Lacibacter sp. H407: one gene and its partner. Each later gene encodes a partner of the first gene's protein in a complex. Links are inferred from orthologs where the notes say so. Each region holds a gene or a part of one and is shown in the gene's direction. Other genes may lie near its edges. The genes, in order: hisH and hisF.

Region 1 (15,937 bases):
ATACATGGTGGCAACAGCATTGAAGAAGCAGCGAAGATCTTCACGAAAATATTAAGTGGCGAAGGCACATGGGCACAGAATGCGGTGGTCATGGCGAATGCAGCTATGGGTTTGTATTGCACTGGTGCTTATAAAACTTATGATGATGCATTTGCAGCCGCAGTTGAAAGCTTGGAAAGTGGAAGAGCGAATGGATGTTTGAAAAAACTGATTGAGTTGAATAATTAAAACGTTGTGTTCTCCGTGCACGCCTCCGTGAACTTTGTGTAACTATAGCGCAAAGGACACAAAGAATGCACAAAGGGAACAAAGAAATAAAATATGAATATTTTAGAGAAGATCATAGTTCAGAAACGAATTGAAGTAGAAGAGCGTAAAGCAAAAACCAGTGTGGCTGAATTGCAGCAACAGCCACTGTATGCAAGACCTGTTCTTTCGTTGAAACAGTTTCTGCTCGATGATACAAAGACAGGTATTATTGCAGAGTTCAAACGTCAATCGCCATCCAAAGGTGTGATCAATGGCAAAGCTGATGTTGTGGAAGTAACAACTGCTTACACAAACAACGGTGCATCCTGTTTGAGTGTGTTGACTGATGAACAGTTCTTTGGCGGCAGCACAAATGATCTGCTGAAAGCAAGAGTGAACGAAATTCCTATCTTACGGAAAGACTTCATTGTTGATGAATACCAGATCACAGAAGCAAAGGCAATGGGTGCTGATGTAATTTTGCTCATCGCTGCCTGTTTAAACCCTGCAGAAGTGAAACGATTAGCGACCTTTGCAAAATCGCTTGGGCTGGAAGTGTTGCTGGAACTGCATACAGAAGAAGAGCTGGAGCATATTTGTGAGGAAACGGAAATCGTTGGCATCAACAACCGCAACCTCAAAACATTTGAAGTGGATATTGAACGTAGTTTGCGCATGGCCAAACAAATTCCGGCAGATAAAATTAAAGTAGCGGAGAGCGGCATCAGTTCCGTTGAAAATATATTATTGTTCAAAGCAAACGGGTTCAGAGGATTTTTGATTGGTGAGAATTTTATGAAAGAAGAAAATCCCGGAAAAGCATTTGAACAATTCACACAACAATTAAAAAAAGCAGAAGCATGAATATTAAAGTTTGCGGTATTACCCAATTGAAACAGGTACAACAGTTAGAAGGATTGGATATTGATTTTGTCGGATTTATTTTCGACAAGAATTCTCCCCGTTATGTAGAAGGAAAGCTGGATAAGATAGAGATCAAGAAAGCGGATTACGACATGAAGAAAGTAGGCGTGTTTGTGAATCCATCATACAGCGATATCCTCGATGCCATTGAAGATTACGGTTTGGATGTAGTGCAATTGCATGGCGAAGAAACACCTGAGTTTTGTTCTGATCTTAACGAAGATGTGGAAGTGATCAAAGTATTTCATATTGATGAATCGGTGAAAGATATTGATGCGTTGGTAGCACCTTATGATGAAGCTTGTGATTATTATTTGTTCGATACAAAAAGCGGAGACAAGAAAGGTGGCACCGGCAAACAATTCGACTGGGATGTTATTGCAAAAAGCAAAATTGAAAAACCGTTTTTCCTGAGTGGTGGTATTGGTATTGAAGATGTAAAACGGATCAAAGCATTTAAGCACCCTGATTTTTATGGTGTGGATGTTAACAGCAAAGTTGAGAAAGCACCCGGTGAAAAAGATATGAGTTTGGTGCTGCAGTTTAAGTTAGGGATGAAATAGTCGGAACTGTGATTTGCGGGATGACAGGATTGTTGGGACGATGAATAACGATTGCGTATGCTTACAACCAACCAATTAAGGCAAAGCGTATGAGAATTAAAGTTTGCGGCATGACCGATTTGCAACAGATGCACCAATTAGGAGAAATGGGTGTTGAATTTGCCGGAATGATCTTTTACCACAAATCGCCGAGGTTTGTGTTAAAGCATTTAAATGGTGTACAGGTGAAACGGGCGAAGCTGAAAGTGTACAAGGTGGGTGTGTTTGTAAATGCGTCGTATGATGAGATCATTAATCATGTAGAAAATTTTGGGTTGGATATGGTGCAGCTGCATGGTGATGAAACGCCGAAGTTCTGTGAAAAGGTATCGGATTACATTTCGGTGATCAAAGCATTCCGCATCACTGATGATGATAATATTCCCTGGAAGATCAAAGATTATGTGGAAGCGGTGGATATGTACATGTTCGATACGATGGGTGCAGGTTACGGCGGCACAGGAAAAAAGTTTAACTGGAACATGCTGAAAGGCTTGAACATCGGCAAACCGTTCTTCTTAAGCGGAGGAATTGAGCCAACCGATGCAGCAGCGATCAAGGAATTTGCAAAGGAAGAAGTAGCAAAAGATCTGTTTGCATTGGACATGAACAGTAAGTTTGAAACGATGCCCGGAGTAAAAGATATGGAATTGGTGAAGAGGTTTGTGGGAGAGTTGAGAAGATGAGGTTGAAACACAGAGACACGGAGGTACAGAGATTTAGTAAAGATTCAATTTATTTTGAGAGATCGAACCGTCATGTCGAAGAAGGAGACATCTCTGAAGTTTGAAGTTGCTTGAATGTTTGTCAACCCGATTAAAGAATACAATATGAGATTTTAGAGATGCCTCGTGCCTCGGCATGACGCACTCAGACTAAAATTTACAATTTAAGTGGTAGAAGTATAAATGGATGGTGAGTTTGTGTAAATAAATGTGCTTATTCATCAACTATGATAAACAACTATTATGAAAAAGACTATTTGTTTGTTGATCTTGTTTTACGCTAATTATGCGATTGCTCAATTAAAAGTTGAACAACTGAAGAATGATTCTTTGATGAAAGTATTCATAAGCCAGCAAACGGGAAAAAAGTTTCAGGATTTGCATTTTATGACCTTAAAAGAATTAAGAGATAGAAGAGTAATTGGGGTTAATTCAAAATTGGATTCGATTAAAACGGAGAAAAGCTTGATTGCAGATTTTAATAAAGATGGTAAACAGGATTTGGTTGTAAGTTATGCGGTGCGAACACCGTCTCAAAAGTATGTTGACGGGTTTTATGTAATGACTTTTGTATCGACATTATCAGGGGATTACAAAAAGAAGAATCTTTGGAATGAGTATGATCATTTGTATGGCAGTCCAGTCAGATTGTTTTCAAATCCATTGTATTTTGTGTTAGCACGACTTGAATACGAATTCAGAGAAGAGAAAATACGATATGATACATTGAAATACTTTCAGGGAGAATTTATAAATGTGAATGATGCTTGTGTGAAGGCTTTTGATAGTATAAAATATTATAGAACATCAAATTGGGTTTCGTCATCTTATCAGTATAGTCATTTGACGGTATTCTCAAATATGACAATGAAACGAGAGGATTTTAATGACGGTAAGAAGAGAATTTATACGTGTTCATTAAAGGTTGAAGTGTTCGATAGTTTATACAAGCTTATCTGCCAGGTTAACCTTTGGAATTTAAAGGAAAGCTACGAGATGAAATCTATTTCTGATGCAGGTACATCGCATCTCGTTATTGGGTATCGGGGTGTTGTAAAGACAATTGATGATTATGGCCATTGGGGGAATTTTGGGTTGGGAGCTTTATATAAGGTTTTGAATAGATTAAGCGATGAGGCCCAATGGACTTTATTGATTCCACCGAAAATTGAATATCAACCTCAGAAAAAACTGAAGCTTAACTGATGCCCTCTGCACAACCGATGAAAGGATTGCGACGCAACAGTTGATGCCATGAAAAACAAAAGCTGGTATCATTAAAATATAAAATGATGGAAACAACATATCAAAAACCTTCTTCGCAAGGTTATTACGGAAAATTCGGTGGAGCGTATATTCCTGAAATGCTGCATCGAAATGTGGAGGAATTGCAGAGCCGTTACCTCGATATAATGAGCGATGCTGCTTTTCAAAAAGAGTTCAGGGCTTTGCTGAAAGATTATGTAGGTCGTCCCACGCCGTTATTTTATGCAAAGCGGTTGAGCAAACAATTCAACACCAACATCTGGCTGAAGCGTGAAGATCTTTGTCATACCGGTGCGCATAAGATCAATAATACGGTGGGACAAATTTTGCTGGCTGAACGTCTCGGTAAGAAACGCATCATTGCAGAAACAGGTGCGGGACAACATGGTGTGGCAACGGCAACAGTGTGTGCGTTGAAAGGCGTGGAGTGTATTGTGTACATGGGCGAAAAAGATATTGAACGCCAGGCGCCGAATGTGGCTCGTATGAAAATGTTGGGCGCAACTGTGGTACCTGCAACAAGCGGCAGTAAAACATTAAAGGATGCAACGAATGAAGCCATTCGTGACTGGATCAATAATCCCAACGATACACATTATATCATCGGCAGTGTAGTAGGACCGCATCCGTATCCTGATATGGTGGCGAAGTTTCAAAGTGTGATCAGTGAAGAAATGCGTTGGCAGTTAAAAGAACATACGGGCAAAGATTTACCTACGCATGTAATGGCGTGTGTGGGTGGTGGCAGTAATGCGGCCGGTGCGTTCTATCATTTCTTAGATGAGTTGAGTGTAAAAATTATTGCTGTTGAAGCAGCAGGTCATGGTGTGAACAGCGGAATGAGTGCAGCTACCACACAACTTGGTAAGCCGGGTATTTTGCACGGCAGCAAAAGTTTGTTGATGCAAACAGCAGATGGACAGGTGGTAGAACCACACAGTATTTCAGCGGGATTGGATTATCCGGGTATAGGCCCCATGCATGCAAATTTATTTGACAGCGGTCGTGGTATATTTTTAAGTGCAACAGATGAAGAAGCATTGGACGCTGCTTTTGAAGTAAGTAAGCTGGAAGGAATTATTCCGGCGTTGGAAACAGCGCATGCGTTTGCAGTGTTGCATACTTACAAGTTTAAAGAAGACGACCAGGTGATCATTTGTTTGAGTGGAAGAGGGGATAAGGATTTGGCGACGTATATGAAACATTTATAACAGCAAAGGCACGAAGGCGCAAAGAAGAGTAAACTTTGTGCTTAGCGACTTTGCGACTTAGCGGTAAAAACAATGAGTAGAATTAAAACATTATTTGAAAGAAAAAGAAAGAACGTTCTCAACGTGTATTGCACTGCAGGTTATCCGCAGTTGAACAGTACAATTGAAGTCATGAAAGCGTTACAGGAAAACGGTGCAGATTTAATTGAGCTTGGTATGCCGTACAGCGATCCGTTAGCCGACGGTCCGGTGATACAGAACAGTGGATTAGTTGCATTGGCAAATGGTATGACGATTGAAACATTGTTCACCCAATTGAAAGATGCACGAAAGGAAATTAACGTGCCAATCATTTTAATGGGTTACATGAATCCTGTATTGCAATACGGCTTTGATCGTTTTTGTAAAGAGGCGGCTGCGGTTGGTGTGGATGGGTTAATACTGCCTGATTTGCCGGAATATGAATTTGAAACAGAGTATGGTGCCATCATCAAAGCAAATGGGTTGGATTTTATTTTCTTAGTTACTCCTGAAACAAGTGAAGAGCGGATTGAGAAATTAGACAGCTTGAGTACAGGTTTTTTATATGCGGTTTCATCTTCATCTACAACAGGCAGCAATCAGAACATGACAGATGTAAATGCATATTTGCTGAAATTAAAAAACATGCAGTTGAAAAATCCTGTGTTGGTTGGTTTCGGTATTAAAGACAAACAGACTTTTGATACTGCTTGCGCCAATTCAAACGGAGCTATAATTGGTACAGCTTATATTAAAGCATTGGATGGAACGAATGATGTGGCTGCAACAACAAAAGCATTTCTTGAAACCGTATTATCATGAGTGAAGATAAAAATAGCGGAGTCTCTTCAGTTCCCCCTTCAGGGGGCGGAAGGGGCACTATAGCAATTGTAAAATACAACGCAGGGAATATTCAGTCGGTGCTGTTTGCACTGGAACGTTTGGGTGTTGATGCAAAAGTGACGGATGATCAGGATGAATTATTTGCTGCTGATAAAGTTATCTTCCCCGGTGTGGGTGCTGCACGCAGCGCTATGGATAGTTTGAAAGAGAAAGGTTTGGATGCTGTCATTAAACAATTAAAGCAACCTGTGCTGGGAATTTGTGTAGGTATGCAGTTGCTGTTTGAACATTCGGAGGAAAGCGATACAACATGCTTGGGAATTATTCCAGCGAAGGTGAAGTTATTCAAGAGCGAAGAGATCAGCCCCGACATTCCTATTAAAGTGCCGCAGGTTGGTTGGAATGATATTTACAATCTGAAAACCGATCTTTTTAAGAATGTACCGGAACATAGTTATATCTATTATGTGCATAGTTATTATGCGGAAATGAATCCGTATTGCATTGCAACATCAAACTACGGGTTAGAATATGCAGGCGCTGTACAGAAAGATAATTTTTACGGTGTCCAGTTTCACACGGAGAAAAGTGCGAAAGTGGGAGACCAGATACTCAGCAATTTTCTCTCCATCTAATTAATAATTTATAACTGATAATTGATAATGCAAATTATTCCGGCGATAGATATCATTGAAGGCAAATGTGTTCGATTGACAGAAGGAGATTATTCTCAGAAAATTATTTACAACGAAAACCCATTAGAGGTAGCCAAAGAATTTGAAGGAGCAGGTCTGCAACGTTTGCACCTGGTTGACCTTGATGGAGCAAAAGCAGGTGCAGTTAAGAATTGGAAAGTATTAGAAACAATTACTTCTAAAACTTCACTCATTATTGATTTTGGTGGTGGTATTAAGCAGGAAGAAGATGTAAAGATCGTTCTCAATTCCGGTGCAGCATTGGCAACTGTTGGAAGCATTGCTGTGAAAGATGAAACGAAGTTTGTAAGCTGGCTGGAGCAATTTGGTGCAGAGAAATTTTTATTAGGCGCTGATGTAAAGAATGAAAAAATTGCTGTAGGCGGTTGGTTAGAAACAACAGATATCTGGATATACGACTTTATAGAAAAATACATCAATCACGGTGTTCAGCAGATCTTCTGCACCGATGTAAGTAAAGATGGTCGTCTCGAAGGCCCATCAACTGAACTCTATAAAAACATTCTTCAAAAATTCCCTCAACTGCATTTTATTGCCAGTGGTGGTGTTAGCTCCATGAAAGACCTGGATGAATTAGCCGAGATCGGCTGTAATGGTGCTATCGTCGGCAAAGCCATTTATGAAGGCAGAGTAACTTTGAATGAATTAAAGAAGTTCAGTTAAGTTATTTTCTTCCAAAACGCTTTTTCGCTATGTCTACCAACTGCATCGCATCAGGCGTAAGCTTGAATGCAAAGATGCTTATGAAGAATAGAACGGTAAACAAGGTGCTGCGCAGAATAATTCCCATCCATCCATTCATTTCGCTGAAAAGATAATAGCTGATGAAATAAGCAATGACAGCAGTTACAATACTGAATATTGTTTTGCTGCTGAATGGTTGCAGCTGAAAACGCTTCCAGAGAAAAACATAACGGATAAGATTATAAACTGTGAACGATATCAGGTTGGCATACGCACTTCCTTCAATGCCGATTTTTTTGATGAGAATATAATTCAGCGGCAGTATCATCAGTAATAACAATACGCCTGTAATAAATTCAAAGCGCCATTGGGTAGAGGTACCGATGATCTGAGAGTTAACACCCGTGCCGGCATCGATGATGCGTGAAAGTCCCAAAATAAAAATCACCGATATACCGGTTGCATATTCGGCCTGGATATTCAACAACCGAAATGCATCTTCGATATTGAGCCAGATGCCGCAAAAAATAAACATGGCAGCTAGCAACAGGTTAATAGAGGAGCGTTTGTAAATACGATCGATCTCCGCCATGTTTTTGTCTTTCCATGCCTGCGCCAACGTAGGAATGGCGATAGCGTTAATACTACGTTGCGGTATCTGAATCAGGTTGGCAATATAAGAAGCAAGGGCATAAATGCCTGTTGGGATCATCCCCATAATACTTGCAATGAAAATGCTGTCCATTACCTGCGACAGTATAAAAATGATCTGACCGGAAAAAATAAAGCCGGCCAGCGTCAACATCTTTGTTTTGAATTTTCTTGTAACTCTGCTAACGGTAAAGTTTAAGTGCAGGTGTTTATTTTTTACCAGTGAAACAACAAGCAGTATTGCAATAATGAGAAAGCTGAAGGCAAACAGTTTAATGAAAAGATCAAAATCGACCAGTTGAAACAGGTATAGCACGATCAACAGGGTAGTGATCAATCGAAAAGCAGTTTCCCGTAAAAAAGCCGGATAAATTGTTTTACGAACACTGCCGCTGAATGCTTCAAGCACAGTAAATAGAAGGATTCCGAGACCAAATGGGAATACCCATTTATAATAGTCAACAAACAAAGGAGAGCGACCGATAAATTTTTGAATCACCAATGGCTCAAAGATCAATCCGCCGGCAACAACAAGACAAAAACCAATGAGTACAGCACTGAACGACCATGTCATCAGATCATTGTCTTTCGCTGCAAGGTTGTCTTTATAATAAGGATAGAATTTGTAAATAACGGAGATCACACCAAGGTTTGCGCAGGCAAACATGAGTTGCCCGACATCAAAAAACAAACGGGTAAGTGCATATTGTTCTGGTAAAAAACTACCATTCTTGGTAAAAAACCAGGTATTGATAAATCCAATAAAAAAGCCAATGTAAATGACGATGCTGGATACGATGGCTTGTTTCCTGATTTGACCCATATTCAGTCGAAGATATTATTTTACCTTTTTATAAGTCACATAAAAGTTTTTATCCATCAACTTACTGATGTCTTCGCCGGGCTGAAAATTGGTACGCAGTTTCTGCCAGTTTTCTGTAGCCAGCATTAATCCATATTTTGGCCTATTGCTGTCAGGTAGAAGTATTGGCATATTAAATCCTTTTACACAATTTACCCAACGGTAGTTTAAAACTTGAGTAGCGTTTTCTGTTTCCAGGTAATATTCAAGTACGGGTACTTGCGTGGTGCGCAGATATTGATCAAACATTTTGCTCAAATTAAATCCTGTACGTTTGGAGATAAAGTCTTCAATTTCGGCACCGGTTACTGTTTTGTGATAATATTTTTCATTCATATCACGCAGCAATAAACGGAACGTACTTTTATCGCCAATGATCTGCCGCACCATATGGATCATATTGGCAGCTTTCGGATACATATCTCCACTACCTTCTTTGTTCACATTGTATTTGCCAACAATCGGAATATCGTTACGGATATTTTTGCGAACACCTTGCACATACGCATCACCTGCTTCGGTTCCAAAAATATAATCGGTGTATAATGTTTCGCTGTAATTGGTAAAGCCCTCATGCACCCACATGTCAGCAATGTCTTTTGTGCTGATGTTGTTGCCATACCACTCATGACCACTTTCGTGAACGATGATGAAATCCCATTTCAATCCCCAACCAGAGCCGCTCAGATCATTGCCTTTATAACCATTCATGTACTCGTTACCGTAAGCAACCGCACTCTGATGTTCCATGCCAAGATGATTGCTTTCCACCAGTTTAAATCCATCTTCATAAAAAGGGTAGGGCCCAAACCAATGTTCAAATGCATGTAGCATTGGCTTTACCTGATCAAAATGTTTTTTTGCCTTTTCAAGATTGTAGTCAAGTACATAATAATTGATATCCAGTTTTCCATTCTCACCATTCAATGTATCGCTGAAATTCACATACTTGCCCACGTTCATGGTTACATTGTATAAATTGATCGGTTGTGTTACAACCCATGTCCATATTTTATTTCCTTTGCCATCGGCTGCTACGTTTTGCAATCGGCCGTTTGAAACATTCACTAATGTATCAGGAGCAGTGATGCTGATGTTTACACCATTATCGGGCTCATCGCTTTGGTGATCTTTACAAGGCCACCAAACACTCGCACCTAAACCCTGACAGGCAACGTTGATCCATGGATTTCCATTTTTATCTTTCTTCCACACAACGCCACCATCCCAAGGGGCACGTAAGGCTGGCTTTGGTACGCCATGGTAAACGATGCGTAACTGATGCAGATCTTTATCGCTGCTGATTGTTTTTGGTAATCTGCGTTTGGGTGTCTCAATAAACCATGCATTTCCTTCACGTGAAAAACTCATAGAAACGCCGTTTAGAATAGCACTGTCAATGATCAATGGATCCTGCAAGTCGATCTGCATCCTTGCGGCTTTCTTTTTAACCAAACGGAAGTAGATCGTATTGTGTCCTTTGATTGTAAAGTTTAAAAAGTTGGGCGTTACATGCAGATCATACTTCACCACATCCCACCAGGCACGTTCAGGAGTTATTGAGCCACGTAATGTATCATGTCTCGTAAGTTTTTCGTTATTATGAAACGATTGGGATTGCGTTGAAACAGATTGTAACAACAAACAAAGAGTGATGCTGATAAGGGCTAATTGATTCTTTTTTTTCACCGGGTTCATATTTGACCCTAAATTTAGCAGTAATTCTTTATGGCAGATGCGAAAAATATAAGAGAAGTACGAACGGCTACCCAAAGGGCGATGTTGCTTGTAGGTTCAATACTTTCTCATTTCTCATTTTTCATTGTTTATTTTTCATTTCTCGTACTTCTTTCCTGCGGCAAGGCTAAAAAAAACGAACAACAGATTTTCCGGTATAATGAAGTAAGTGGTATCAGTTCGCTGGATCCTGCATTCGCCAAAAGTCAATCGGTGATTTGGGCTACACATCAGTTGTATAACACATTGGTTGAAACCGATCAGCAGTTGCACATTGTGCCATCACTTGCAAAAAGCTGGGAGATCAGTGACGACAGGCTGCAGATCATTTTTCATTTACGGAATGATGTGGTTTTTCATGATCATCCTGTATTCCCGAATGGAAAAGGGAGAAAGCTGGTTGCTGCAGATGTAGTGTACAGCTTTAATCGGTTGATGGATAAGAATACAGCAAGCCCCGGTGCATGGATCTTTAACAACCGGGTCAATGGGGCAAATGGTTTTGTTGCTGTAGATGATTCTACTTTTCAAATCAATTTACTACGCCCATTTGTACAAATATTGGGTGTACTCAGCAATGTATATTGTTCCATTGTTCCGAGAGAGGTGGTGGAAAAATATGGACCTGATTTTCGTCGGAACCCTTGCGGTACCGGTCCGTTTCAATTCAAAGCGTGGGAAGAAGGGCAGGCATTGATACTTGTGAAGAATAAAAACTATTTCGAAAAAGATAGTGCAGGAGATCGATTACCGTATGTCGATGGAATTAAAGTAAGCTTTCTTGAAAGCAAAGCAGCGGAGTTTATGGAATTCCGGCAAGGCCGTTTGCATTTCATCAACGATATTGATCCTTCGTTTAAAGATGAAGTATTAAGTAAGAAAGGTGAGTTGCGTGAAAGTTGGAAAAACAAAGTGCAGTTGAACAAACATCCGTATCTCAATATCGAATATCTCGGCATATTGGTTGATTCATCGAAAGATGTGGTGAAGAATTCGCCGCTGCGGTTAAAAGCAATTCGGCAGGCGATCAACTATGGGTTTGATCGACGCAAGATGATGTTGTATTTGCGCAACTCCATTGGTACTGCTGCAGAAAGTGGTTTTGTGCCGATGGGCTTGCCCAGTTTTGATACCGCTGTTGTAAAAGGTTATCATTATGATCCGGCGAAAGCTGCTGCTTTACTAAAGCAGGCCGGATTCAAAAGCATACAGGAAGTTCCTGAAATAAAATTGTTGACGATTCCGATCTATGCTGATCTGGGAAGTTATATTGCCCGACAGTTGCAGGATATTGGATTGAATGTAAAAGTGGAGATCGTTCAAAAAAGTTTGCTGTTGACTCAAACGGCGAAGAGCGAAGCGTTGTTTTTTCGTGGTAGCTGGATCGCTGATTATCCGGATGCAGAAAATTACCTGAGCGTGTTCTATGGGAAAAATCCAGCACCACCGAATTATACCCGCTACAAGAATCCTGTGTTTGATGCCTTGTACGAACAATCGAATAAAGAACCCAACGATTCCTTCCGTTATCGTTTATACCAGCAAATGGATCAATTACTCATGAACGATGCGCCGGTTGTTCCCCTTTGGTATGATATGGTGATTCATTTAGTACAACCGGAGGTAACAGGATTTCAGCCCAATGCATTGAACTGGCTGGAGCTGCGACGAGTAAAGTTGGTGAGAGGTGAATAGTGAGTATCAGTCCCAATTACTAATCACGAATTCCTGATTCCTTTAAACTTAATTCTTCCGCTTCTTGTCTTTAAACACTTTGTCAAACTTTTCCAGTTTAGGTTTAATTACATAGTAACAATACGGGTTTGAATTTTTATTGTTGTTGTAATAATTCTGGTGATAGTTTTCTGCTTCACTGTAATTTTTATATGCTTCAATGGTCGTAACAATCGGGTTATCGAAGGCGCCACTTTTATCCAAGGCTGCTTTATATTGTTCTGCTTTTTGTTTTTGTTCTGCATTATGATAAAAAACTGCACTGCGGTATTGCGGACCTGCATCGTTACCCTGACGGTTTAATGTAGTAGGGTCGTGCGTTTGCCAGAAAATTTCCAACAGTTCATCAAACGAAATTTTCTTTGGATCAAATACGATCTGTGCTACTTCTGCATGACCGGTGGTTTTTGTATTTACCTGTTCATACGTTGGGTTTACTACGTGTCCGCCACAATATCCACTGGTAACTTTCAACACACCTTCCACCTGTTGAAAAATAGCTTCCACACACCAAAAACAACCGGCACCAAACGTGGCGGTATCAATTGCGGCTTCATTGCCTGTGCTGCCGGTAAAGGCAACTGTATTTAAATTGTCGTTCATCATTTTATTATTCGGTTCACTGGTAACGCAGGAAAAAAACAGGAACGAACCTAGTGCCACACTTGTATTGAAAAGAAGTTTACTCCACATATCGTTTGTAATTTTAAGCAACATGCAATTTACGTGTAAAACTGTGCCGAAAGTTTTGATTGCCTTGTAGTACGGATGACAATTTAGGGATTTTAGAAATGCTTTAACGTTTGTGTTGAATTTTGGCTTGCATCTTTTATCTTTCCGCACAGATACATTCATCACCGCATTTACAACGTATGGAGTCAACCGAACTGCTATCCCTGCTGGTAGCTGCCACCATGGGATTATCCTGGACAATTGTATATCTTCTCGTGATTTATCGTTCGTTTAAAGATAAGCAGTGCGGTATGCCTTCAGTGGCCATGGCCTTTAACCTTTCCTGGGAATTTCTGTACTCCTTTATGTTTTACGATGCCCAATCGAACCTGCAGTTATGGATCAACCGGGTGTGGTTTGTATTTGATGTGCTCATTTTTGTTGCTTTTCTGATGTACGGAGCCAAACAGTGGAACAAATTGTATCAAAAGTTTTTCTTTCCGTATGCAGTAGCCATGGTACTGGCAGCTTTTTCGTTGCTGTACTTCTTGCAGCTTGATTTTGGCGACAGTGCAATCACTTATTCTGCTTTTACCATGAATGTGTTAATGTCGTGGATGTTTATTACAATGTTCCTGAAACAGCAGGACTTAAAAGGGCAGGCATTTGGCATTGCTTTTTTTAAAATGCTCGGCACGGCTGCTGCAACCATTATTTTATTTCTACGTTACAGTCAGTTTTTGCAGATGATGGGTGTACTCTGTTTTATACTGGATATGATCTACATTATATTAATGACAGACCGGTACAAAAAACTAAATCTGCATTTGATAACCCGACGTTTGAAAGCCTGATCATTTCATGAAATTCAATTCGCCTGCTTTTATTGCAACAGGTAAATCGTTTTCCTTTGGTGGAATAGGACAGTTGTAACCCGCAGCATAAGCACAATAGGGATTGTATGCTTTGTTAAAGTCGAGCACATACACTGTGTTTTGTATGTCGGAAATGTTGAGGTCAATGTATCGTCCGCCGCCATAGGTTTCGATGCCGGATGTTTTATCGGTAAACGGAATAAATAAATGTTCACGATATTTTTCTGAAGTCAGTAATGAACGTGATTGGTAGATCTGCAATTCAACAGCGGTATCATGTATGTTAAATCGTATAATGCCGTGCACCCGGTATTGTTTCTTTTCAGTTCCGGTGCTGTTCATTAAAAACCACGGACTGTTTTCTTTTCGTTCAAATGCTGCTGTGATCCTGTATTGTTTCCGGACTGGATAAAACTTCAGGTTCTTTTTGTCGGCACCGGTTACCACTTCATGATCGGCAATATATTTTTCCTGAAACAGGTTCAGCGAATCTTCATAGCTGCTCTGTGCAAATCCAAGGCAGGGAAGAGAAAGCAGAACAAGTAAACAAAATCGCATGGGTGCTGTTATTTGAGGCAATTTAAGAAACAGTCAGCAATTCAAGGTAGAAGCCGTTCGCTGCTGCGCTTGTTGCAGTAAAAGAGTGCGACGCAAGGAACGATGAATAGAATTACCTTTGCCGGCAACAAAAAAGTGGTTTTCAGTGATTAAGTTTTTTCCCGATTCGGCCTTGGTTCAGTTGGAGTTTGATAAAGTGAAGGCTTTGTTACATGCGCATTGCAAAACGGAGTATGCGAAAGACAAGGCAGAGAATCTCCGTATCCATACCCGAAAAGAATATATTCACACAGAGTTGCGGCAGAGTTATGAAATGATGCTGCTGCAACAGCAAGGCCAATATTTCCCCGTTGATTATATTTTGAATTTAGGAAGAGAGTTGAAGTTGTTATCAATTCCCGGGGCAGTGTTAACAGAAGAGCAGTTGGTGCATATCCGTAAACTGGCAGAGAATACACAAAGCATTTTCCGTTGGTTTGATGCAGATCGAAGGTCGGCTTATCCTGCATTAACACAGGTAATTGAAGGAACGTATTACGAAAAAGTAATCCTTGAATTGATCAATGATGTGCTGGATGATGGAGGTGTTGTAAAAGATGATGCCAGTGAAGAGTTACGTGATATTCGGATGAGTTTGTATCGCAAACGGAATGAGTTGCGTCGTGAGTTTGAAAAGGTGTTGAAGAAATTACAGAAGCAAGGTTATGTAGCAGATATTGAAGAATCGTTTTTAAGTGGAAGAAGGGTAGTGGCTTTGTTTGCTGAACAGAAGCGGCAGGTGAAAGGAATTCTACATGGCGAAAGTGAAACAAGAAGAACTGTTTTTATTGAACCGGAAGAAACGATTGAACTGAATAATGACATCTTCAGTTTGGAAAATGAAGAGCGACGGGAAGTATATCGTATTCTGCGAGTATTGACAGAACAACTTTCTGTATATGCATCGTTGCTTGCAACGTACCATACCGTATTAGGTGAATATGATTTTATAAAAGCGAAAGCGAAGTTGGGAGTAGACATGCAGGCGAACTTTCCCATGCTTACTGATAAAGCATTGATTTCGTTGCGTGATGCGTATCATCCATTATTGCTGTTGTACAATAAGAAAAATCAAAAGCCAACCATTCCAACACAAATACGTTTGGATGAAAAGAGCAGGATACTCGTTATATCGGGGCCCAACGCCGGTGGTAAAACAGTAACCATGAAAACGGTTGGTTTGATGCAGTTGATGGTGCAGAGTGGTTTGCTGGTGCCGGTGCATCCGGATAGTGAGTTTGGTATTTTCAAACAGGTGATGATCCATATTGGTGATACACAAAGCATCGAATATGATTTGAGTACATACAGTAGTCACTTGCTGCACATGAAACATTTCATGGAAACAGCGAATGGTCGCACATTATTTTTTATTGATGAGTTAGGTAGTGGTAGTGATCCCAACCTGGGCGGCGCATTTGCAGAAGTGATCTTACAGGAGTTGGTAAAAAAACATTCCCTCGGCATTGTTACAACGCACTATCTCAATTTAAAAGTAATGGCCAACCATACACCCGGTATTGTGAACGGTGCCATGAGTTTTGATGAAAAAAGTTTGCAGCCTTTGT
Region 2 (15,844 bases), 240 kb from region 1 along the record:
GCGTCAAATTTCGGTTTCTGCTTTTAATTAACAGGTAGAAAGTAATCCACAATTGCAATTCATCGTTCTTGATTAAAACGATGAAAGACAAGAATATGGCACGAATGAGAAAAAATATGAATGAAAATTTGTCAGTCGCTTATCAGAAACTATCTTTAAGGCATAGACGATTTGGCTTGTTTTTTGATAAAAAGAGCCAATAAAGTTACTTTTACGAAGTTGAAAGCTTCAATACCATGAAACATTTGCTTACATACCTGACTGTTCTATGTGTATTCAGCAGCTGCAGTGCGGTAAAGAATGCGTTTCAACCCAGGCAAACGCAATCAACAACAACCAATTCAGAAACCGCTGAGGTAAAGCCTGAATACAAACGGGTTCGTGTTGGTGCTGCTTCTTCCGGAAACAATTCATCGGATTTATTTCACCCCAAAGAATATGCAGAAAGCAGTTCTCCGTTAGAGTTATTTTCTCTTTTACAATTTAAATATGCGATCAAGTTGGACGTACCGGTCGAAACACTCCAAAATAAAAGTTTATACGACCGAATTGAAGAGTGGTGGGGAACGCCCTACCGACTTGGCGGCACTACGCAAAAAGGGATCGATTGCTCTGCTTTTGTGCAAACATTGATGTTGGGCGTGTTTGCCATGCAATTGCCACGAACAGCACGTGAACAAAAAGAAACCACTACCTGGATACCATTGTCTGATTTACGGGAAGGTGATCTGGTGTTTTTTAATACTAGAGGCGGCGTATCTCATGTGGGTGTATACCTCCATAATAATAAGTTTGTTCATGCATCTACATCGGGTGGCGTTATGATCAGCGATCTCAACGAAACCTATTGGAGCCGCAAATTGCTGGGTGCAGGCCGTGTATTACAAAATAGTTCACCCCGACCATAAGCATTATCTTTGCAACGAGCTTGGCTTCAATTAGATTGAAGCCTTTTTTATTTTATGTTGACAAAACGAATTATTCCCTGTCTTGATATAAAAGATGGCCGCACTGTAAAAGGCACCAACTTTGTAGACCTGCGTGATGCAGGCGACCCTGTTGAACTCGGTGCATTGTATGCCCAACAGGGTGCAGATGAGCTGGTATTTCTTGACATTACTGCAACCGTTGAAAAACGGAAAACATTAAGCGAACTGGTAAAGCGTATTGCCCGTCATGTAAATATTCCGTTCACTGTTGGTGGCGGTATCAGCACCGTCGAAGATATGAGCGTATTGCTCAACTCCGGTGCCGATAAGGTGAGTGTAAACACGGCAGCGTTTAAAAATCCGCAGTTGATCAATGATATTGCGATGGCAGCGGGCAGCCAATGTTGTGTGCTGGCGATTGATACCAAGAAAGAAGAAGATGGTGAATGGTATGTGTACCTGAATGGCGGCAGAACCAAAACCGACATCAAATGTTTTGATTGGGCAAAGCAAGGCGTTGATTTGGGAGCAGGTGAAATTTTATTGACTAGTATGAACAATGATGGCACGAAACAAGGCTTTGCGTTGGACATTACCAAGAAGCTTTCAGTTGAATTGCCCATACCTGTAATTGCAAGTGGCGGAGCCGGAACCATGCAGCATTTTGCTGATGTGTTTGAACTGGCTTATGCGGATGCAGGGTTAGCAGCCAGCATTTTTCATTTTAAAGAAATTGAAATTGCTGATTTGAAAGCTTATTTGAAGGGAAGAAATGTTGCAGTAAGGATTTAGCTTTGCGGATGAAGACAATAGAGTCACAGATAACACAGATAGTGCTGATGAAACGGATTTGATTTTGATAAGTTGTATCTTTTTAAATCAGCGTCATCAGCGTTTCTATCAAACAAAAATAAAAATCAACAAATTGAAACCAGATTTTTCAAAATATCACGACGGACTGTTACCGGCCATTATCCAGGATTATAAAACGAGCAAAGTATTGATGCTTGGTTTTATGAACGAAGAAGCATTTGTAAAAACAGAAGAAACAGGCAAGGTTACGTTTTACAGCCGCAGCAAACAGCGCCTGTGGACGAAGGGTGAAGAGAGTAACAATTTTTTATCAGTGAAACAGGTGTTGCTCGATTGCGACCAGGATACATTGCTCATTAAAGCCGAGCCTGCCGGGCCAACCTGTCACACAGGTGCGGATACTTGCTGGAGCGAGAAAAATCACAGCGACGACTTTTTATCGTATTTAGAAGAGATCATTGAACTGCGCCGTAAAAGCAGCGATGAAACGTCGTATGTAAAACAGCTTTTTGGTAAAGGAATCAATAAGATCGCACAGAAAGTAGGAGAGGAAGCAACGGAGGTAATTATTGAAGCCAAGGATAATAACGAAGAGCTTTTCTTAAATGAAGGAGCCGATCTGCTCTTCCACTTTATCGTTTTGTTAAGAGCGAAAAATGTTTCTTTGCAAGACGTTATTTACGTACTCAAACAACGTCATTCACGATAATATGAACAGCAGGTTGATTGCCCTATTCCTCATCTTTACGTCTGTACAGTTACAGGCGCAGCAGGTGTTTTCCATTAAAGGAACCATCAGGGGTGCCAAAGAAAATACTAAAATCAGTGTGCGTTTCGACAGTCAGGAAAGTGAAACGCTTGCCGAATCGGTGATCAAGAACGGCAAGTTTGAATTGCGTGGAAATTTAATTGAGAATGCATTGCATGTACTTACGGTGGATGGTGCAAAACAAAACCTGGGTATTTTTTTAGATGCATCGGCGGTAACTGTGTCTGCACATATCGATTCTATTGCAACTGCACAAGTGAGTGGCTCCCGAACACATGATGAGTTTATGAATTTCCGCCGGTTGTTCGATCCGTATTTTGGCAAGCTCGATCAACTGGGAAAACAATTGCAGAGTCCTGCCATGCAAATGAAACAGGATTCGTTGTATGATCTCATTCGCAGTTTGGCAGCAGAAATTAATATCCGTGCCGATGAGTACATTGCAGCACACAATCAATCAGCCGTAACACCGTTGCTGCTTTATTTTCTGTATAGCTTTTTTCAACAGGCCGAAATCTTAGATCAACGGTTTACTACACTGGCCGAAGCATCACAAAAAAGTTATTATGGCCGCATGGTAGGTGCCATTGTAAAAGAAAATAAAATTGGAGCAATCGGCACAGAAGCCATTGACTTTACACAAGCCGATACATCGGGTGCACCCGTATCGTTACAATCGTTCCGTGGCAAATATGTGTTGGTTGATTTCTGGGCCAGCTGGTGCGGCCCTTGTCGCATGGAGAATCCAAATCTCGTGGCGGCTTACGAAAAATACAACGCCAAAAACTTTACCGTGTTAGGTGTTTCGCTTGACCGTGACCGTAATGCCTGGCTGCAGGCGATCGCAAAAGATGGGCTACGTTGGACGCATGTAAGCGATCTCAAATTCTGGAGCAATGAAGCCGCACGTATTTACAAGATCACTTCTATCCCGCAAAATTTATTGATCGGTCCGGATGGAGTGATCATCGGAAAAAATCTGCGTGGCGAAGAATTGCAATTACGTTTGGAAGAACTATTCAAATAATCTGTATGTATAAATTCATGATGTGTTTGCTGCTGGTTGCCGGTTTGTCTGCAACAGCACAGGAAAAGAAATTTGTAGTGAGCGGAAGTTTACCTGCCAACACAAAAAAGTATGATGTGTTGCTGAGCTGGAACAATGGCAACAGTGCTGAAGAAGCAAAACTCGTTGATGGTAAGTTTGAAATTAAAGGAACCATTAATGAGCCGGTAACAGCTACATTGATGCTGCAGGAGTCAAATCCTCCATCGGGTAAAGCTTTCGATATGACGGAATATCGCCGTAACAATCTCACATTATTTCTTGATGAAGGAACCATTACTATTGTTTCGAAAACATGGTTGAGTGAAGCAGAAGTAAAAGGTTCAGCTCTTGTGAATGATTATTATAAATATCAACAACAAACCAAATTGTTGAAAGAACTGGAAGATAAGATCGGTGATGTGTATTACAGTTACGGCCAGGCAAAGAACAGGGAAGCTACCAATCAGGTGATGGAGATGTTCAACTTGTCGCAGGTGTTAGTTGCTGCTGAACAATTGAAGTTTGTAAAGAATAATCCTGCTTCACCGGTTTCATTGTATATGGTGGAGCAATCGTTGGGAATGGATATGGATGCGGCAACTGCTGAGCCCATGTTTGTATTGCTCAATGAAAAATTGCGTACTTCAGAAAAGGGAAAACAGATCGCAGAAATGATTGCCATTGGTAAAAAGTCGATGGTGGGAGTTGAAGCAGCTGATTTTACACAACCGACGGCCGATGGAAAACCTATTTCCCTTTTTTCCTTTCGTGGGAAATATGTGTTGGTTGATTTTTGGGCAAGCTGGTGTGGCCCTTGTCGTGCTGAAAGCCCCAATCTTGTAAAAGCATACGAAAAGTACAAGCCAAAGAATTTTGAAATTTTTGGTGTGTCGCTTGATCAAAGTAAAGACAAATGGTTAAAGGCCATCAAAGATGATAAATATTCATGGCCACAAGTGGGTGATATGAAAGGCTGGGAAAATGCCGCATCGCAACAATATGGCATTCTCGGTATTCCGTTCAACATGCTCATTGATCCAAATGGAATTATCGTTGCCCGGAATTTAAGAGGAGAGGCATTGGAAAAAAAGCTGGAAGAGATTTTGAAGTAAATGCACAAGGTTCAAGTTTCAAGAGGAATCAAGGCACAAGAGAAAAGCCGATGTTCGTTTACGAACATCGGCTTTTGTTTATATCAGATTTTTGGTTGCCTAATCAATTTGCAATTCACTCACAAATAACCATGCATTGTGCCCTTCGCCGTCAAAACCAGTATCGATGATGCCATGATTCCGTAAATTGATTTTTACAAAACGGGTTAAAAGTTCAGGCGTAGTAAATTGTAATTTATTATCCATCATTTTACTTGCTTCTCCAATCTTATTAAATTGAACACCATTGTCACTCGTTTCGACTTGTAGGGCAGTGGGGGGCCATATCCAACTTCCTTTTTGATCAAGAAAGAATGCTGTAACTTGATTGATAGGTTGCTTGCTTCCCAAATCTATGACAGCTTCACAATCTGTGCCGTTAAAGCCTATGAATTCATGTGTACGCTCCAAACCTTTTTCATTTACAATTCCATTTACTAATGTAAAAGCGCCATCACCGGGGTAACTTTCCGAGGGTTGATGCGTAAGTGTAATTTTTGTTCCTGTTGATTTAGTAAACACGAAGTTTTGAGAAACAGAATCCTTGGGGCTTTTACAATGTACTCCAATTCTGGAATAGTTGCATACATACGCAACATAGCTCCCACTTTTGGTTACTTCTATAAAAGGGTTCTCTAAATCTATATAACCTACAAATGCAGTTCTTTTGTTCCTGTACTCGTAATGTGTAATATCTCCCTGATAGTTATAAACAGGAATTGTATCTGGAATTTTTTCCGATTCTACATTCCGAAAAATTCCAACTGGAAAGGCCCCTGGATTTTTAACTTTCACTTCCCATCTTACAGCATTCGGCGATTGTGAGGGAGTTACTTTGGATTCTGCTTGCAAGTATGCCTTGCTGTAATTAACTCCCCACATATCATATCGTTTGAACTGAACAAGTAAACGTTTCTCAAAATCAGCAGCATTGCGTTTTTCTTTTGCAGTCCACAACACTTCACTTAATGCAGCCATTCGTGGAAAGATCATGTATTCGATCTTGCTGGTGTTGTTCATGTATTCGGTCCATACGTTGGCTTGTGCACCACGCACAAACTTCCACTGCGATTCTGGTAACTCTTTTGGAATTGGTTCGTACGTGTACACTTTTTGTACGGTTGTAAAACCACCGATGGTTACGGAGTCTTCATTTGCCGTTTGTTTATGATCGAAATACATGTGACTGCCCGGCGTCATGATCACATAATGATTTTCTTTTGCAGCCGCAATACCGCCTGCTTCACCACGCCAGCTCATTACCTGTGCGTTGGGAGCCAATCCACCTTCGAGAATTTCATCCCAGCCAATGAGTGTTTTGCCTTTGATGTTGAGATATTTTTCAATGCGCTGTACAAAATAGCTTTGCAGTTCGTGCTCATCTTTCAACTTCAGCTCTTTCATACGCTTCTGACAGTTGGGGCATTGCTTCCAATGTGTTTTGGGGCACTCATCACCACCAATGTGTACATATTTCGACGGGAACAATGTCATTACTTCATCCAAAACTTTTTCAAGAAATCCGAATGTTTCATCTTTTCCTGCGCAGAATACATCGTCAAACACACCCCATGTTTCCTGTACAAATTTTACACGTCCGCTTTGTGCTTCCTGTACGGTTTTCAGTGAAACCATGTTCAATGGAATACTTGTGGTTCTGTTGGGAAAGCAACTCAACCATGGATACGCAGCAATCGCCGCACTGCCATGACCGGGCATCTCAATTTCAGGAACCACTTCTACAAAACGGCTTTTTGCATAAGCCACTACTTCTTTAATTTCTTGCTGTGTGTAATAACCATCATGGGGTTTGTTGTCGTTTCCCTTGCCCGGATAACGGCCAATGATGGTGCCATTACGTTTACTGCCAATTGAAGTGAGTTCAGGATATTTCTTGATCTCAATACGCCAGCCCTGATCTTCCGTTAAATGCCAATGAAAAACATTGATCTTATGCAATGCGAGGTAATCAATATATTTTTTGATGAATGAAACAGGCTCGAAGTGACGGCCCACATCGAGATGCATGCCACGATAATCGAAACGTGCTTTGTCGTAGATCTGTACAAAAGGAATTTCCGCAGTTCCGTTTTGTTGAACAGGCAACAATTGAATCAGGGATTGTACTGCATGAAATGCCGACTCATCAAAATTTGCTTCAATGCGGATGCCGCTTTTACTTACGTTTAAACGATAAGCCAATGCACCACCGGTAGGCATGCGTGTTGATGCGAAAACAATATCAGCTTTGTTGCCTTTTGCTTTTACTGCTTCGATGTTATAATATTTTTTTAAGTATTCTGCGAGATAACTTGTAACAGCGCTTGCACCTTCATTGTCGGGGAAATTGCTGCTCCACGTAATCGTTTGTTTTAACGTGTAGGTTCCTTTCACCAGTTGTTTTACTTCAAATGGCTGCGGAATAATGTTGATCTCCTGTGCGGAGGTAATGAACGACGAACATACAAGCAAGATCGCTAAGAATTTTTTCATCTGTGAGGACGTTTATTTTAGTTTACTGAATAATTGGTTTTTTATTTTAATACCGGCAGGATAATGCTGGATGCATTTTTTGCATCGTGCCATATTTTAATGGTGCTCTTGATGTAATCTTTTGGATCAGCTTCATAAATGTTTACAAACTTCTGTGGGTTACGATCCACTAATGGGAACCAACTGCTTTGGATCTGAATCATAATGCGATGACCTTTTTTAAATGTGTGTGCTACATCCGGTAATTCAAATTTTACTTTCTCCACTTTGTTGGGAGTAAATGCTTCCGGTTTTTCAAAACTGTTGCGGAAACGTCCACGCATTACTTCGCCACGCACCAGCATCTGGTAATCACCCATTGGATAACTGCCACCACCTACACGACCGGCTGCTGCAGTTGCGCCCGGATAACTGAAATCACTCGGAAACACATCGATCAACTTCACTACAAAATCAGCATCGGTTGTAGAAATACTGGCGAGCAGATCAGCGATAACTGTACCACCGAGTGTTACGTCTTCAGTTAATACATCTGTTTGAAAAGAAAGTACATCGGTTCTGCGATTTGCAAAACGTTGATCGTCGGTCATGTAAGCAATGGTACGGCTGAAGTGTACATCTTCTGTATACGGAACAGGTTTTGCAGGATCACTCACATAATCAGTAGAACTTTTTGCAACGGTTGGTTTGTTCCAGTTGAGTTGACCGTTCTCCTGTAAGTACATCGATTTCATTTCAACATTGGCAGCAGGCCATTTTGAAAAATTGCGCCATTTATTTTCACCGGAAAAAAAGATCGTTGCTTCTGCCAATTGATCAATGTTTGCTTTCCCCTCGAGATGATGCATGAAGAACGGCAATTCAATTTCGTTTTGATAATAAGTTGATGTGTTGCTGCCAAATTTTACATTGCCTAAACTGCTACCATCGGCCCTGCTCCATTGGCCATGATGCCAAGGGCCCATTACGATCCGGTTATTATTCTTTGCTTTCTTTTCAATGGCTTCATAAGTACGCCATGCACCATACGTATCCTCTGCATCAAACAAACCGCCCACAACCAATGTTGCGGTATGCGATGGAACGTTTTGTACAAAGTTGCGAACGTTCCGTGCTTTCCACCACTCATCCAGATTCGGATGTTTGTACATCTCCTGCCAGAATGCAATACTGTCGCCGATCAACTCTGCTAATTTTTTTGTAGAGCCTGCTTCTAAATAAAATTTATACGCATCTCTTGTCGGGAATTGAAAACCGGGTGAGCCAACTGTTGTTGGTTTCGGACGTGGTTTGCCAAATGATGAATAAAACGAAAAGCCATCCATTTGAAAGAATGCACCGTTGTGATGAAAATCATCGCCCATGAACCAATCGGTAACCGGTGCCTGCGGACTAACGGCCACGAGTGAAGGATGATTACTCAATGCAGCCATGGTTGAATAAAAACCGGGATACGATATGCCGAAGATGCCCACCTTTTTATTGTTGTTCGGAAGATTTTTTACGAGCCAGTCAATTGCATCGTATGTATCACTCGCTTCATCAAATTCGGTTCCTTTCTTGTTTGGGTTGTAAGGACGCACATCTACAAATTCACCTTCACTCATCCAACGGCCACGCACATCCTGCAAAACGATAATATAATTGCGACGCATGTAGTAGCGCCAATGATTATCCCAGAATGCACGAAAACTTGTTTCACCATACGGAGCACAGGAGTAAGGCGTACGGTTCATCAAGATCGGGTGTGCCTCACTGCTATTCTTTGGAGTGTACACAGCTGTAAACAGTTTTGTACCGTCCCGCATAGGAATGTAAAGTTCTTTTTTTGTGTAGTTGTCTTTTATCCACGCAGAATCCTGCGGGTTGAGCGTTTGTGCAAATGCGGATTGAAAAACAAAAACCGACAGAAGGATAAAAACCAGTTTTCTCATGCTTTGAAATTTAAGTTTGAAAGGTATTGATTTTGGTTGAAAAGGGTGCCACCGCTCACGGATTCTGTTCAATCGGTTGCACGCATAGTTACAAGGTAGTTGCTGGCTTTATCCAGCGCTTGTTGAAGGAATAGTGGCTCACCGGGAACAGAAAGATTGTTCACTGATTACATTCCATTTTCCCGGGCTCAATTTAAGTAACGAAACAGCGGTTGCTTCAAAATCTTCATCAAACGACAGGCGTTTGAAATGATCCCAGGCTTTGATAAAGTCGCCCGGTTTGATATCACGGTTGGCAATGGTTACATGCGGATGAAACGCACGGTCGTCGGGTTTGATGATGCCATGAAACGGTTGAATGAAATGATCTTCCACAGCTTTACGCAAACTCCCCAGTTGATGGTTCTCGTTTACCGCAACAAACAGTACACGGTTACTGAAATGCGAAAATCCTTTCAGCTGAATTTGAAATGCAGGAATGGTTGTTTGAAACTGAGTAAGCGTTTCAAACAGTAGCTCTTCAGAATTCGTTTCCATCCAGAACGGAGGAATGAGTGTAATGTGCGCTGCAGATTTTAGTGCTACTGTACATCCAAACCGATCACGCATCCATAATTTATATGCCTGCACTTTTTCATCAATGGATGCCGGACAAAGTACAGCGAGGAAATACATGCTATGTGTTGCAGAATTGTTCATCTGTTTAAATATGAATGTGGCCACAAAGGCGCAAGGACTCAAAGAGCTACAACAAAAACAGTTATAGTTCTGATTTACGTCGGGCGGGAGCGAGGCACTTCGTGCCTTTGTGTCTTAGTGGCAAACAATTAGAAGAGCTTCGGAATTTCATTCACAAATGTAACAATGCTCATCCACAGCATAACGGCTACAACAATCCATCCGCTCCACAACAACCATGCAGGATGTTGGTAATGCTTCAGCTTTCGTTTCATCATCACCCATAACATTAGCCCCAACGAAAAGGGAAGAATAAAACCATTGAGAGTTCCTACGATCACCATAATAAAAACAGGCTTCTGCCATAGTAGTACAATACTGGTTGAGATCAAAATAAAAATGATCGTGGTAATGCGTGGTTGCCTGTTGAATACAGGATGTAATGTTTTTAAAAAAGTAATAGATGTAAATGCTGAACCAACGAGTGAGGTAATGGCGGCACTCCATAAAACAATTCCAAATAATTTATAGCCAATTGTACCTGCCGCCGATTGAAAAGCAGATGCCGTGGGATTAGAAGGGTTCAATTGAACTCCTTTGTACAGCACACCGTAAATTGCAAGGAATAAAAGCACACGCATGAATGCAGTAATAACTATACCGCTCACTGCACTCCGTTTTACTTCTTTCATACTTACAGTAGTTGATCGGTCCTCCAGTATGCGATGAATGCCGGCAAACGTAATATAACCACCTACAGTGCCCCCAACCAATGTTACAATGGATGTTAAGTTAATTATCGAAGGAACAACCGTTCGGTATGCTACTTCAGCAAGTGGAGGTTGCGCAGAAAATACCACATAGAGCATTAAGCCAAGCATTACAATTCCAAGCAGTTTCACAAACAGGTCCATTGCTTTCGCTGTATCTTTTGAGAGGAAAAGAACGACCCCTATTCCTGCGCTGATCAAACTTCCTGTTTTTAAACTGATAGGAAAGAGAATCGTTAGTCCAAGCCCTGCACCCGACACATTGCCAATATTAAATGCTAACCCACCAAGGCAAATTAAAATAGTCAACGCATGACCACTTCCTGGAATCACTTCATTGGCCAATTCCGATCCTCGTTTATTATTAGCCGTGAGTATTTGCCAGATGTTCAGCTGTGCAATAATATCAATGATCACCGAAACAAGAATCACAAAGCCCATGCTCGCCATGAGCTGTTGTGTAAACACCGTAGTTTGCGTAAGAAAACCCGGGCCGATAGCAGAGGTTGCCATAAGAAAAGCAGCACCTGCACCTTTGCCGCCCAATAGTTTCCAGTTAGTTTGCTTTGATGTCAATGCGGGCTTGTTGTAAGGCTGATGAAATGGTTGTTGCAAAAGCGACGGCATTTTTTCCATCGCCATGTATACAGATCGTATCTGCTTTTACAGGAACGATCTTTCCTGTTACACTCGTAAGAGTTTGTTCATTGATCATTTGTAAAATTTGCTGTACTGCTTGTTGTTCATTCTCAACAAATGCATTGGCTTGGGAGCGGGGTGTTAAGCTGCCATCATCCTGATACGTGCGATCAGCAAACACTTCGTGCACTGTTTTTAACTGCAATGCATTTGCTTCCGTTAATGAAATGCTGCCGCTCAAGCCAAACAAGAATAAACCAGCATCAAATTCGTAAACCGCTTTTGCAATGGCAGCAGCGATCGATTTATCTTTTGCTGATTGATTGTACAATGCCCCATGTGGTTTTACATGGTGCAGTTTGCCGCCAAGCTCATTGGTGATTCCGGAAATGATATTGAGCTGTTCTGTAACAATCGCATAGATTTCATTTGTGGAGCGTTGCATTTCTGTGCGACCAAAATTTTCGAGATCGGGCCAGGAAGGATGAGCGCCAACTGAAACGCCGTGCTTCATGCAAAGTTCGATCGTTCGTTTCATGGTTTCAACATTGCCTGCATGAAAACCACAGGCAATATTTGCACTGCTGATGAGCGGAATGATCTGCTCATCAGTTGCTAATCCTTCACCTAAATCACAATTCAAATCAACCTGCATATAATTGTTCCAGCGTTTGTTTGATGTTTGATAATTGCGCAGCCTGTTTCAAATATAATTCTTCTGCCAGTTGCAGATCGATCAATTGAAAATGAATCTGATCACCCGGTTTTTTTTGTGACAGCATCGAACGGTCAGCAGCACATACCTGTGCAACACGTGGATAGCCGCCAACTGTTTGTGCATCGGCCATTAAAATGATCAACTCACCGGAAGGAGTTAATTGCATTGTTCCTTGTGTAACAGGAGAAGAAATGATCTCACATGCTTGTTCGGTTTTGAATGCTTCTTTTTTTAACCGATATCCCATGCGGCTGCTTTGCGGACTGATACTGAATGTGCCTCCCGACAAAATTGCTTTTGATGCATCATCCATATAATTCCATTCAGCACCTTTAATGATACGAATATTGCTCGTGGCGTAGTCAGGCGCTGTAATATTTAATGAAACAACAGCGCCTGCTTTCAGCACCGTCATTAATGTTTTCTGTAAAGGAGATAAGTTTATTCTTAGTTTTAATTCATCGCTCTTTTGCAATGGCCTCCCTTGATAGCCTCCAGCTTTTACCAACAAATCAGTTGCAGAACTATCCAAGAACTCATCAGCCTCAAAACCTCCAGCCACGGCCATGTATAACCGAAAACCATGGATGGGTTGTTTGCATTCGATCATACTTCCTTTTGAAATGAAAACCGGTTGATTGAGTTGAATGATGGTATGTTCTGTTTGTGGTTGTAAACCGGAACCTGTAAAAGCAATGACTGCATCCTGTAAAAAACGAAAACGGTGCGGCGATTGTGTGATTTCCAATACAGCTTCTTTTGGATCGTTTCCAATCAATGTATTTGCAAGTTGGGCTGTATATTCATCCATTGCTCCGCTTTTGCTTACGCCAAACTGCAAGTAGCGAGTGCGTCCTGTATTTTGCAGCGTAGTTAAGAAACCACATTGTTCAATATGGATAATCTGTTTTTTCTTGTCAGATATTCTCTTCGGATGATTGATGCTGTTTGTTAAATTCCGTCCCATGAGGTCGTCTGACGAATCATACTTTTCAAATTCATTTATAGTGATAGCTTTGAATTTTACTTCGTCACCTGCTTTTAATAAAAACGGATTATCTTTTTGCAGATCAAAAATATTGATAGGAGTTCTGCCAATAATATTCCATCCGCCGGGTGTTGCAAACGGATAGATGCCGGTTTGATTTCCTGCAATAGCAACAGAACCGGGTGGAACCTGCAATCGTGGTTGTGTTTTTCGTTGTGTGGTCAAACGTTCATCCACTGTTCCCATATACGGAAAGCCGGGTGTAAAGCCGATCATAAATACATGATAGGATTTACCTTGATGCAGTTGAATAATTTCTTCAATGGAAAGTTGTAGCGATGCGGAAAGTTCCTGCAAGTCGATCCCGAAACTTTCTTCGTAACAAACGGGGATCGTAATCACTGATCGTTCAACAACTGAATCAATTGCAACGCTTTCGTTCTGTAAGATGTTTTTCAATTGCTTGATGACTGTTGCTGCAATTGTTTCTTCTGATTTTGCGATCTGCAGCGGATCATAATAAACAGCCAGTGAATTATACGCCGGTACTGTTTCAATAAAACCAACAAATGGATATTGCTCAATCAATTGCTTTGCCTGCATCAAACGCTCATGAATACTGCTTTCTATGGTTGATCCAAAAGAAAGCAGTACCGACGATTCGTTGACGGGTATGTATGTAACATCCTGCATGAACAATGAAAGTACAAAATCAGTAAACACAAACGCCCCGTAAAACGGGGCGCTGAATTGTATTTGTATAAAACGATGATTATTCGACTACGGTCAGTTTGATGAGGTTGGTTGGCAAATGCAGATGAACCGGTGTACTTCCTGTGTTCACAACAATTTCACCTGTTTGTACAAAACCACGCTCTTTTAAAATATTAATCTGATCAGCAATGATATCATCCACGCTGATCTCTTCTGAATAATAAAATGCTCGAACGCCCCAGCTTAAACTCAACTGATTTACAAGTTTCCGTTCTTTTGTAAAAATGAACAACGGTGCTTTTGGACGGAAGCTGCTCAACATAAAACCGGTGTAGCCGCTCAGCGTCATACCGATCAATGCACTTGCATTTACATCTTTTGCAATTTCGCAGGCGTTGTAACAGATCGCATCACTTAAGAACGAAGGTGAGTGGGGTTGTGGTTTCAGATCTTCTTCACGATCGTAACGATAGTAAGAACTTCCTTCCACTTCTTCAATGATCTTCACCATTGTCTCCACTACCAGCGATGGATGATTACCTGTTGCTGTTTCACCACTTAACATCACGGCATCAGCACCTTCCAATACGGCATTGGCTACGTCGGTAATTTCACTCCGGTTTGGCTTTACACGGTCGATCATACTCTCCATCATCTGTGTTGCCACAATAACGGGCTTGGCACGATGGATACATTTCTTGATAATATCTTTCTGGATCAATGGTACTTGTTCAACCGGAAGTTCAACACCCAGATCGCCACGTGCGATCATAATACCATCGCTTTCGATAATGATATCACGGATGTTGGCAACAGCTTCAGGCTTTTCAATTTTTGCAATGATCTTGCTTTTGCTTTTGCGTTCATCCAGTTTGTTACGCAGAATAATAATGTCTTTTACGTTTCGTACAAACGAAAGCGCCACCCAATCCAGTTCCTGATCGATGATAAATTCAAGATCAGCCAGATCTTTATCAGTCAATGCAGGTAAAGAAATTTTTGTATCGGGTAAATTGATCCCTTTTTTTGAAGAAAGTTTTCCGCCCAATGTAACCTGCACCTGCACATCTTTTTCACGAGTGATGCCAATTACTTTTACTTCCAGTTTTCCATCGTCGATCAAAATGATATTGCCTGGCTTTACATCTTTATGCAAATCGGGATACGATACATAAATGCGTTCTTTGGTGCCGATCAATTTTTCATTGGTGAATGTCAATACATCACCTTCTGAAACTTCAATACCACCCCCTTCCATTTCACCTACACGGAGTTTTGGACCTTGCAGATCGCCAAGAATGGCAATGTTGTACGGTTCATTCTTATTGATGTTGCGGATATGCTCAATGATCTGTGCTTTGTCTTCGTGTGCACCATGTGAAAAGTTCAAGCGAAACACATTTACACCGGCCCTTACCAGTTCTAAAAGCTTATCGTATGTATCGCATGCAGGTCCAACAGTAGCCACGATCTTTGTTCGATGGCCCATGTGTCGTTTTCCTGCTTCCTTATCCATTTCGGTGTGCAAATATTTTGAAACTGACTTCGACATAGTCTGAAAGTTTGTTTGGTTTAGTGTAATCGTTATGTGTGCGGCGCAATCGCCTGTTCAATTGTAAACTAAAAACGCTGAGGTGTTTCTTAACTGGCCAGGATCTTCACGATCTTCATCCACTCATCGCTGATGCGTTGTTTTGCCTTCACAGCTTTATCCAACGGTGTAAAATGAAGTTTGTTATTCATGATACCGATCATGGTATTGTGTTTGCCCTCGATCAATGCATCAACAGCGGCATAACCCAAACGGCTTGCGATCAAACGATCCAGACAAGTAGGAGAGCCTCCACGTTGAATATGTCCGAGAATACAAACACGTGTATCAAGATGTGGTAAACGTTTTTTGATGATAGTGGCTACTTCATTGGCACCACCTGTTTCATCACCTTCAGCTACCACGATCATGTTCACTAATTTTTTACGGCGCTCTTTTTCTTCCAGCGAATCAACTACCAACTCAAGATCGGTTTTTGTTTCGGGAATTAAAATATGTTCTGCACCGGTGGCAATACCACTGTGCAAGGCAATATAACCTGCATCACGGCCCATCACTTCAATAATAAACAGGCGGTCATGTGCATCGGCTGTATCACGAATTTTATCAATAGCTTCAACTGCTGTGTTTACAGCCGTATCAAAACCA

What was found.
Region 2: the proteins of hisH (region 1) and hisF are in contact, whole or in part, in a crystal structure (PDB 6RU0), measured with the Thermotoga maritima proteins. The link is inferred for Lacibacter sp. H407 from one-to-one orthologs. Residues at the interface, in WP_004080484.1 of Thermotoga maritima: Asn15, Arg18, Arg22, Arg117, Leu118, Pro119, His120, Met121, Gly122, Trp123, Asn124, Asn134, Gly135, Tyr136, Tyr138, Val140, Tyr158, Glu180, Lys181, Ser182, Ser183, Lys184, Ile185; in WP_004080486.1 of Thermotoga maritima: Met1, Leu2, Ala3, Arg5, Ser40, Glu41, Asp45, Glu46, Ala70, Glu71, Ile73, Asp74, Ile75, Pro76, Phe77, Asp98, Lys99, Ser122, Gln123, Glu161, Thr195, Leu196, Asn247, Arg249, Glu251.

The regions. Positions count from the first base shown.
Region 1 is NZ_JBBKTU010000001.1:3,385,037-3,400,973, forward strand. Bases 4,713-7,646 are described here. They hold hisH (imidazole glycerol phosphate synthase subunit HisH), read left to right. Parts: upstream 4,713-5,816; coding sequence 5,817-6,476; downstream 6,477-7,646. Other genes in these bases: trpB (tryptophan synthase subunit beta), read left to right, coding at 4,713-4,977; trpA (tryptophan synthase subunit alpha), read left to right, coding at 5,050-5,820; hisA (1-(5-phosphoribosyl)-5-[(5-phosphoribosylamino)methylideneamino]imidazole-4-carboxamide isomerase), read left to right, coding at 6,504-7,220; WG989_RS14805 (lipopolysaccharide biosynthesis protein), read right to left, coding at 7,222-7,646. Outside these bases: trpD (anthranilate phosphoribosyltransferase), read left to right, coding at 1-228; indole-3-glycerol phosphate synthase TrpC, read left to right, coding at 322-1,113; WG989_RS14770 (phosphoribosylanthranilate isomerase), read left to right, coding at 1,110-1,736; WG989_RS14775 (phosphoribosylanthranilate isomerase), read left to right, coding at 1,826-2,461; WG989_RS14780 (hypothetical protein), read left to right, coding at 2,744-3,706; more of trpB, read left to right, coding at 3,793-4,712; more of WG989_RS14805, read right to left, coding at 7,647-8,715; WG989_RS14810 (M1 family metallopeptidase), read right to left, coding at 8,731-10,452; WG989_RS14815 (ABC transporter substrate-binding protein), read left to right, coding at 10,483-12,186; peptide-methionine (S)-S-oxide reductase MsrA, read right to left, coding at 12,235-12,918; WG989_RS14825 (transmembrane-type terpene cyclase), read left to right, coding at 13,098-13,751; WG989_RS14830 (DUF1684 domain-containing protein), read right to left, coding at 13,752-14,330; WG989_RS14835 (endonuclease MutS2), read left to right, coding at 14,479-15,937. UniProt on the Escherichia coli protein: IGPS catalyzes the conversion of PRFAR and glutamine to IGP, AICAR and glutamate. The HisH subunit catalyzes the hydrolysis of glutamine to glutamate and ammonia as part of the synthesis of IGP and AICAR.
Region 2 is NZ_JBBKTU010000001.1:3,149,929-3,165,772, forward strand. Bases 1-2,841 are described here. They hold hisF (imidazole glycerol phosphate synthase subunit HisF), read left to right. Parts: upstream 1-962; coding sequence 963-1,721; downstream 1,722-2,841. Other genes in these bases: WG989_RS13670 (C40 family peptidase), read left to right, coding at 237-908; hisIE (bifunctional phosphoribosyl-AMP cyclohydrolase/phosphoribosyl-ATP diphosphatase HisIE), read left to right, coding at 1,855-2,451; WG989_RS13685 (redoxin domain-containing protein), read left to right, coding at 2,453-2,841. Also shown: more of WG989_RS13685, read left to right, coding at 2,842-3,538; WG989_RS13690 (redoxin domain-containing protein), read left to right, coding at 3,544-4,671; WG989_RS13695 (beta-N-acetylhexosaminidase), read right to left, coding at 4,771-7,203; WG989_RS13700 (CocE/NonD family hydrolase), read right to left, coding at 7,245-9,137; WG989_RS13705 (2'-5' RNA ligase family protein), read right to left, coding at 9,276-9,836; WG989_RS13710 (NRAMP family divalent metal transporter), read right to left, coding at 9,965-11,161; WG989_RS13715 (5-oxoprolinase subunit PxpA), read right to left, coding at 11,142-11,879; 5-oxoprolinase subunit PxpB, read right to left, coding at 11,869-13,623; pyk (pyruvate kinase), read right to left, coding at 13,703-15,196; pfkA (6-phosphofructokinase), read right to left, coding at 15,286-15,844.